4 regions of the Bacillus sp. SRL337 genome follow, and region 4 is predicted to be linked to each of the others. Evidence: riboswitches for the same ligand, from Rfam matches in the RefSeq annotation. Region 4 holds a riboswitch; each other region holds the start of a gene.
What was found. A riboswitch is a leader RNA that binds a small molecule or an ion and turns the genes downstream of it on or off. The one in region 4 is predicted to bind S-adenosylmethionine.
Positions count from the first base shown of each region.

Region 1 (2,203 bases), 1.5 Mb from region 4:
TAACGGTAAAATCTCCCCTTATTTTTTCTATCACTCGTTACTCCCCCTTTCTCTTCCCATCTAGTGTATCTGGCAATAACGAATCCGCGGACAAATTTGTACCATAAAATGCAGACCAGTTTGCAACACCACATACATTTATGCGGTAGTGCAAATTGGCCTGCAAATCAGTATGCCACAATAAGCGAAAAAACTTCAAAACCATTGGTATGCCGATAAAAAAGCCGATACAAAATGCTATGCAAATTGTACCGCAAATTACCTTTCAATTTATTGGTTTCTCCCTCTGTACTGAACGGGTTAATAGAAAATGTTCACGGGGGACTTTTTTATTGTATTGCCTGTTCCTGACTTGACGAATCAGCTGCACCATTATTCTTGCTGCCGTTGAGGAATCAATATCTCAACCTAAAAGGCTATTCCGCACCAAGCTGTGAAGGAAATTTGCAAAAGCCTCTAAACTGTTTGGTCCCGTCTGTCACATGCAACAAGAGACTCAGTTATATCCTTCATTGAAACCGTTTGTCCGACGAACAAAGGCATTAACTTCCCGACAATCGGTCCCTCTATCAGCGTTATTAATAAACTGACTATCACCCACAAAATGAGCATCATCTTCATGGTCACCAGATAAATATTCATGCTAAAACCGCCTTCGAGATCGATAATGACAAGAGGAGTCGTGCGGGAAGGATAGGATAGAAATCACCAAGATCAAGAGGCATCCTTCTCTGCTGTTTCTTGGAAGTCTTGTTTTTGTTTGCCCATATCACTTCTCCCCTTTCTTTCGGTACCTCGTTATTACAGCGGTATCGGGAATCCACTATAAGGGAACGTTTGTGAATGCATTTAAAGTTTACATAATAATATTATGTGTTATAGACTTAAATTCTAGTTGACAGGTCGGAATAGTAAGTTTAAACTTAGAAGTAATAAAAAGGAAATACTTATCCAGAGAGGTTGAGGGACAGGCCCTGAGAAACCTCAGCAGCAGAATCACGGTATAACGTGGGCACTGTGCTAATTCCTGCAGGCAGATTGCTTGGAAGATAAGTTGAGGTTGAAGCACCAAAAGAATGATCTCCCTCTTCTTGTCATTTGATAGATAAATTCATAGGGAGGAATTTTTTTTTTTATGGGTGAATTAAAAGAAACAGTTGAAAACCGGCGAAACGAGTTAATCAGAAAGTTGATTAAATTGGACCAATATAAGACAAACCAAGAGCAGCTTTTGGATTTATCGTTACCCGATCTTGAATATACATTTTACAAAAATCAGTTGAGTGGTCACCCTCATGACAGTATGCAATCCATCCGTTGGAGAAAATAATGTCTAAAAAGACAAATGAACGTGTTCATTTGTCTTTTTTTATGGCTCTTTTCGTAAACTTTGCTGCTACTTAATATGAATCTCAATTACTATTTTGGTCATTCACCGGATAACCCCCTGTGATCAGGAATCTCCCTTTTCCGGGCTCTATTATATTTGTTGGGGTAGGTTTTAAGGCAAAAAAATACACGCAAGCTCCTTAATCTTTTACACTTGAGTTGACTAGAAACAAGACAAAGATAGGAGTTGCGTGTACATGCATTTTAACATGGTTTTACCTGGATTAGAAGAGGTTAGGATTTTGAAAGCTGAGGAAATAGGGGAGGCATACCACCTGCATATTGAATTGCCCAAAAGGAAACATATGTGTCCTGCTTGTGGTGATCAAACGACCAAGGTACATGATTATCGTCTTCAAAAGATTCAACACCTTAAGCTCTTCGAAAGGACTACTTACTTGTTCTATCGAAGACGGAGGTACAGCTGCCACTGCGGCAAACGCTTTGCCGAAGATAATCGTTTTGTCCAACGGTATCAACGACATACCATTGAATGGAACCAAGCCTTAGGCCTCCGGGTGATTCAAGGGAAGAACTTCAAAGATACAGCCTGCCAGTTCCGCACATCTCAGGCCACAGTAATCAGGCGTTTTGATCATATTTCTGCCTCTCAGTTAAAAGAGGTTGAAAAGCTCCCACCTGTGATTGCGATCGATGAGTACAAAGGAGATACCAATGCAGGAAAGTACCAGTTAATTATAGCTAACGGGGAGACTAGAGAGCCATTGGATATACTTCCAAACCGCTCAGTAAGCACCATTAAGAAATACCTTCGGGAAAAGGGTTCAGAAGTTCAATTGGTCGTGATGGATAT
Region 1 covers NZ_OZ481793.1:2,220,136-2,222,338, forward strand. Annotated here, with positions in the region: gene AC4E8A_RS11115 (hypothetical protein) at 457-642, opposite strand; SAM riboswitch class I at 945-1,056, shown strand; gene fbpA (Fur-regulated basic protein FbpA) at 1,136-1,330, shown strand; gene AC4E8A_RS11125 (ISL3 family transposase) at 1,581-2,203, shown strand, end outside.
Region 1: another riboswitch for S-adenosylmethionine. It lies ahead of fbpA (Fur-regulated basic protein FbpA); the one in region 4 lies ahead of metK (methionine adenosyltransferase).

Region 2 (2,203 bases), 160 kb from region 4:
TCTGATGAATCGGCACTTTTTATACCGTTCTTTTACATATTTCTCGGGAAATTTTCAACTTTCATTCAAATCGACACGATCAATCATTCCCATTTCAGAAGTTGTCGAGGAGTTTCAAAAGGATTTCTATCCAGAAGGTGGAACTAATATACAAGAGACTTGAATAAGGGGATGAGCGATTGGAAAAAGAGATCTTAAGAATGATGGAAGAAGTCAATTTGAGATATCATTTGAAAGCAATAATGCCGGAGACACCTTTTGTGGTCGCTTTTAATAATGGGGTTGAGGTGAGGATGGTTTCCTTTGGAAAGAACATTGAACTCGCTGTGGGAAAAGGAGAGAATTACGAATCAGATTTTATAGTAGAAGGAAGCCCTGAACAAATTAGTGTGCTGCTTGACGGAAGGGAAAAGCTCACGGTCCTTTCGGGAAGGCAGGAAATATCTGTGATCGGTACGTACAGGGGATTATTATTTGTAGAATCCATCTTAACATTATGCAGAATTCATGATGCAGAGCCGGTAGTCATTTAGGAAGAACTTTTTAATGAAAATTGTTGACAGCAACAAAAAACCAATGTAAAATCACATTCAGAAGTAAAGATTACTTTTATCCATTAAAGGATTAATTGAATAAAGCGAATTACTTGCTCTTATCGAGAGAGGTGGAGGGATGTGCCCTGCGAAGCCCGGCAACCGTCAACTATGTTGAAATGGTGCCAATTCACACAAAGCTGTAGTGCTTTGGAAGATGAGAGAAAGGTGAATGATAAATTATCATGCCTTTCTGCTCATTGCAGGAAGGCATTTTTTATTTGAGGTTCATTCCTATCAGAAAAATGTTTAGGAATGTGTTGAACGCAAATAATAATACAGCAATGTTTACACAACGGCACTAAAGCCTACTAGTCTTATAGGTTTAGTGGAGAGAGGTGAGGTAAAATGATTAGTATTTCTAATGTGAGCAAGATTTTTAACAGTAAAAAGGGTGCCATATCTGCGGTGGATGATGTGAACCTAACTATAGATGACGGAGAAATCTTCGGGGTGATCGGTTACAGCGGTGCCGGAAAAAGTACACTGATCCGTATGTTGAACGGACTTGAAATCCCAAGTGAAGGGACAATCGATGTCAACGGCCATATTGTTTCACAGGTAAAGGGTCAGAAACTGAGAAACGCACGCCACGAAATCTCTATGATCTTTCAACATTTCAATCTCCTTTGGTCGAGGTCTGTCAGGGATAATATTGCATTTCCTCTGGAAATTACTAAGGTTGCCAAGGAAGAACGAAATAGGAGAGTCGATGAGCTGATTGAACTGGTTGGTTTGAAAGGGCGGGAGGATGCTTATCCTTCACAATTGAGCGGCGGCCAAAAGCAGCGTGTTGGAATTGCCCGGGCTCTTGCCAATAATCCAAAGGTCTTGCTATGTGATGAAGCGACTTCAGCACTTGACCCGGAAACAACTGATTCCATCCTTGATCTTCTGGTAGATATCAATAAACGACTGGGATTGACGATTGTCCTGATTACCCATGAAATGAAAGTGATTCAAAAGATCTGTCACCGGGTGGCTGTCATGGAAAACGGGAAGGTAGTCGAATCGGGGAATGTACTGGACGTTTTCAGGAACCCGCAGCAGAAGATCACTCAGCGTTTTGTAGGGGAAGTGTCCGAAACTGGAAACACGAAGGATGCCATTGAAAATCTCATTTCGCACTATCCAGAAGGAAAAATTGTCAAACTCACATTTGTTGGGGAACAGACCGAGCAGCCGCTCATTACGAGCTTGATCAGGAACTTTGATATCAACGCCAATATCATCCAGGGAAGCATTTCCCAGACACAGGACGGATCATACGGCACGTTGTTTATTCACTTAGCTGGTGCCGATGAAGAAGCAGCAGTTGAGTACCTGAAGAAACAAACAGTTGGGATTGAGGTGATTAATCATGATTGAAACTCTCTTTCCAAACGTTGATGGAGAAAAAATGTGGGAAGCGACCCTTGAAACCCTGTACATGACAGGAATGTCTGTAGCTATAACACTAGTGCTTGGAATTATTCTTGGTCTTTTATTATTTTTAACCTCCCCTAATAACATTTGGGCAAACAAGGCAGTTTATGCCGTAACGAGTGCAGTAGTAAATGTCTTCCGTTCAATCCCGTTTATTATTTTGATTGTGCTGTTGATTCCGTTTA
Region 2 covers NZ_OZ481793.1:3,837,446-3,839,648, reverse strand. Annotated here, with positions in the region: gene AC4E8A_RS19420 (thioredoxin family protein) at 1-5, shown strand, start outside; gene AC4E8A_RS19415 (hypothetical protein) at 180-533, shown strand; SAM riboswitch class I at 650-757, shown strand; gene AC4E8A_RS19410 (methionine ABC transporter ATP-binding protein) at 942-1,961, shown strand; gene AC4E8A_RS19405 (methionine ABC transporter permease) at 1,954-2,203, shown strand, end outside.
Region 2: another riboswitch for S-adenosylmethionine. It lies ahead of AC4E8A_RS19410 (methionine ABC transporter ATP-binding protein); the one in region 4 lies ahead of metK (methionine adenosyltransferase).

Region 3 (2,203 bases), 1.6 Mb from region 4:
AGCGAAGAAAATGTAACCAATACGCTATATTCTTTTGACCGGAATGGCGGCCTTCTCGGCGAATACAGCAAAGTCCATTTATTCAAGCTGATGGATGAACACCACTATCTTTCGGCAGGGGATACCAGCGGGGCAGTGACAATTGAGGGAGTTCCTTCAGCCGCCTTCATCTGCTATGACATCCGGTTCCCGGAATGGTTAAGAACGCACACAGCAGGAGGCGCAGAAGTACTTTACGTCGTGGCCGAATGGCCATTGGCCCGAGTAGGTCACTGGCGCACGCTGCTTCAGGCGAGAGCGATCGAGAATCAGTGCTATATAGTAGCCTGCAACCGCAGCGGCAGTGACCCGGACAATGAATTCGCCGGCCATTCTATGATCATCGACCCTGGGGGAGATGTGACCTCTGAAGCAGGCGAAGGGACAGACGTTATCACAGCCGAGCTTGATCTGGAAAAAGTAAAGCAGGTACGAAACCAGATCCCGATTTTCCAGGATCGCCGGCCGGAGCTTTATTAAGTTTGACGAATCAAGACTCAGTTTATGATTCGTTGGGATGTTTGTCGCGTAACGAGACCAACCAGGGCTGCGATTTTCATTGAGAATTGAATTGTGTCTCGATAGTGCCGGAATCGCGGCTTGTTTTAAAATGTGGACGTCATTTAGTCGCGTTTCGTTCACAACCGGGGCAGATTTTACAACGTCGATGAATGGACACTTCCTCTTTTTTAGCTTATTGCCCCACCCGCGAAGTCGAACAACTGGAGCGAAAATCGTTTTATAAAAAAAGGGTTGACAATTGCCTCCAAACTTAGTTTAATGTTTATCAGGAATAATAAAAATGTTTAGAAAAATCAAATAGGACATTCTCTTATCAAGAGTAGGCGGAGGGATTTGGCCCGATGAAGCCCAGCAACCGACTGTCACCAGCGAGACTGGAGCGTTTTTAAATAAACGCTTGATGCAACCTGACAGCACGGTGCTACTTCCAACAGAAAGAGGAATCTTTCTGGCAGATAAGAGGTGCGAAGTCTCATGTCTTCAAGCCTCTTTCTGAATGAAAGAGGCTTTTTACTTTGCTGAAAAGCCTTGTTAACCAAGGAGGAATATAGAATGGCACTTGTAAAACCTAACGGATATTATCCTTTGACAGAAGAAAGCGCCCTGAATTTGGCAAAGGCATTAGGCTTCTTCAATGAAAATGACGAATTATTCTGCAGTGAAATCGGGGACGGAAACCTGAACTATGTTTTCAGGATTGGGACCAATCTTTACGAAAAATCGATCATCATCAAGCAGGCGCTTCCTTACGCAAAAGTCGTCGGCGAAAGCATGCCGCTTACATTGAAGCGTGCCCAGATTGAAAGCAGCGCATTGCAGAAGTACAGTGAATTCACCCCAGAGTCTGTTCCAAAACTATTTTATACAGATACGGAACTGGCTGTGACGGTAATGGAGGATTTATCCAGTTACAAGATATTGAGGAAGGCCTTGATAGATGGGGAGGAATTCCCGCTTTTACCGACCCACATTGGTCTTTACCTTGCCAAGACTCTCTTTTTCACATCTGATTTTGGCTTGAACGGGGGAGAAAAGAAAGAGCTGGTCGGCAGATTTATCAACCCGGAATTATGCAAGATCACGGAGGACCTTGTGTTCACCGACCCTTTTCACGACCATGACAGCAATGATTTTGAAGACGAACTGAAGGCAAAGGTTCAGGCTCTTTGGGATGACCCTGTCGTAAGACTTGAAGCAGGAAAATTGAAAAGAAAGTTTTTAACCCAAGCCGATGCTCTTCTGCATGGTGACCTTCATACCGGAAGCATCTTTGTCAGGGAAGACGATACAAAGATTATTGATCCTGAATTTGCGTTTTATGGGCCAATCGGATTTGATGTGGGACAATTTTTTGCTAATATCCTGCTGAATTCCTTGTCGCTTCCCAAAGATGACCATGCCGGCAGACTTCAAATCATTTCCGAAACTTGGGAGGTTTTCTGCTCTGAGTTCACCAACTTATGGAAGGAACATAACCAAGAGACCTATTCTACAACCACAGGATACCTCGATCATATCCTGGCTGAAATATTCGAAGACTCAATTGGTTTTGCGGGCTGCGAAATAATCCGTCGTACAATCGGGCTTTCCCATGTGGCAGATCTTGACGGTATTGAAAATAAGACAAAAAGAATAAAGGCAA
Region 3 covers NZ_OZ481793.1:2,114,270-2,116,472, reverse strand. Annotated here, with positions in the region: gene AC4E8A_RS10460 (carbon-nitrogen family hydrolase) at 1-519, shown strand, start outside; SAM riboswitch class I at 869-1,023, shown strand; gene mtnK (S-methyl-5-thioribose kinase) at 1,114-2,203, shown strand, end outside.
Region 3: another riboswitch for S-adenosylmethionine. It lies ahead of mtnK (S-methyl-5-thioribose kinase); the one in region 4 lies ahead of metK (methionine adenosyltransferase).

Region 4 (2,203 bases):
TACAGGTCGTGCTACACCGATTGCGTAGGCAAGCTGAACTTCACACTTATCCGCAAGGCCGGCAGCTACGATATTTTTCGCAACATAACGTGCAGCATAGGCAGCAGAACGGTCAACTTTCGTTGCATCTTTACCAGAGAATGCACCGCCGCCGTGACGAGCATATCCGCCGTAAGTATCAACGATGATTTTACGGCCGGTAAGACCTGCATCCCCTTGAGGTCCTCCGATTACGAAGCGTCCTGTCGGGTTGATGAAATATTTTGTTCCTTCATCGATGAGTTCTTTCGGTACAACTGGGTCAATGACATATTCTTTAAGGTTTCTTTGGATACGCTCCAGGGAAACCTCTGGATGATGCTGAGTGGAGATGACGATTGTGTCGATGCGGACAGGCTTGTCATTTTCATCGTACTCAACCGTTACTTGAGTTTTTCCGTCTGGACGAAGGTAAGGAAGAACATCGTCTTTTCTCACTTCAGTCAGTTTACGGGAAATTTTATGAGCTAATGAGATTGGAAGAGGCATAAGCTCTTTTGTTTCATTACAAGCAAAACCGAACATCAGGCCTTGGTCACCAGCGCCGATTGCGTCGATTTCTTCATCGCTCATTTGTCCTTCACGTGCTTCAAGGGCCTGGTCAACACCCATCGCGATATCTGCAGACTGCTCATCAATGGAAGTCAGTACTGCGCACGTTTCAGCATCGAAACCATATTTCGCGCGTGTATAGCCAATTCCTCTGATTGTTTCACGGACAATTTTAGGAATATCTACGTAAGTACTTGTTGTAATTTCTCCAGCAACTAAAACCAGACCAGTTGTAACAGACGTTTCACATGCTACACGTGCATTCGGATCATTAGTTAGAATTGCATCTAGGATTGAATCGGAAATTTGGTCACAAATTTTATCTGGATGTCCTTCCGTTACGGACTCAGATGTAAACAGACGACGTTTTTTTGACATCGGTGTTCCTCCCTTTTAGAAAAAAATAATTTTACAGAACAGGTTTCAGGGCTGTTCTCCAATTGCAATCACGGTACTCATTCCCTTAGTAGTATGAAGTAAACATCAGCATTTTATCAAAAGATTCCAGCTGAGATCATTCCAATAAAAAAAACCTTCCCATCTAAATAGAGGAAAGGTTGTGATTAATCCGCGCCTTTCACTCTTATTGATCAAGGGAACACCTTGCATCAGATTAGCACCTTTGCTTTTAGGTATTGCTTTTCCTAAAAGCAGGTTGCTGGGTTTCATTGGGGCTGTCCCTCCACCAGCTCGGAATAAGAGTATCCGTTCAATGGTCAATATTAACTTACATTAGCGAAACGTGTCAACAAAATAATTTAATACCAAATATTCTGGCTAATCATGTAAAAATTCAATTATTCCTTACAGTATGCGGGTTTCACTGCCAAAGTGAGTAAATCGTTAAAAAATGTGAGCTTATCCACTTAAATTCACGCGAAACTTCCTATATAATAGAAGAACCATTTTGAAAACGGTAACATTTATGCATTCTCGTAATAGCATAACTTAATAAAATTATTCCTCTTTCTGAAGAATAGAGGTTCTGTTCCTTGATTTAAAGACTAATCCATTAATGCAGCCATGATCTTTTCAAAAGGACAAATGTAACAATTTTTTTAAAAAAGATTAATTAGTATAGACTAATCGTTTAATTGTGTTATACTATTTTTGAGAAACAAAGGGGTATCTAAATAAGAGCTCTCCTTTTAGTAGGGGATGATTAAGAGGAGAGCGATAAATAAAGTACAAAGGAAGGTTAGTTACTATGACTTCAGTTAGCCTGTCTAATAAACTAAATGAATTACTAAATGGAAAAAATATCAAGGTGCAATTATCCGTGCCTCAATTAGTTGAGAAGGTTTTGAATCGGAACGAAGGAATCCTGACTAACACAGGTGCTGTCCGTGCAGAGACAGGCAAATATACTGGCCGCTCTCCTCAGGATAAATTCACTGTTGAAGAACCATCTACAAAAGATAAAATCGAGTGGGGTCCGGTTAACCAGCCGATTTCCGCAGAAAGCTTTGATAATCTTTATAATAAAGTGATTGAGTACTTACAAGAAAAAGAGGAAATTTTTGAGTTCAAAGGATTTGCAGGAGCAGATCCCAAATACCGCATGCCGATCAGGATCGTGAATGAGTATGCATGGCATAACCTTTTTGCCCAT
Region 4 covers NZ_OZ481793.1:3,674,569-3,676,771, forward strand. Annotated here, with positions in the region: gene metK (methionine adenosyltransferase) at 1-969, opposite strand, end outside; SAM riboswitch class I at 1,172-1,293, opposite strand; gene pckA (phosphoenolpyruvate carboxykinase (ATP)) at 1,799-2,203, shown strand, end outside.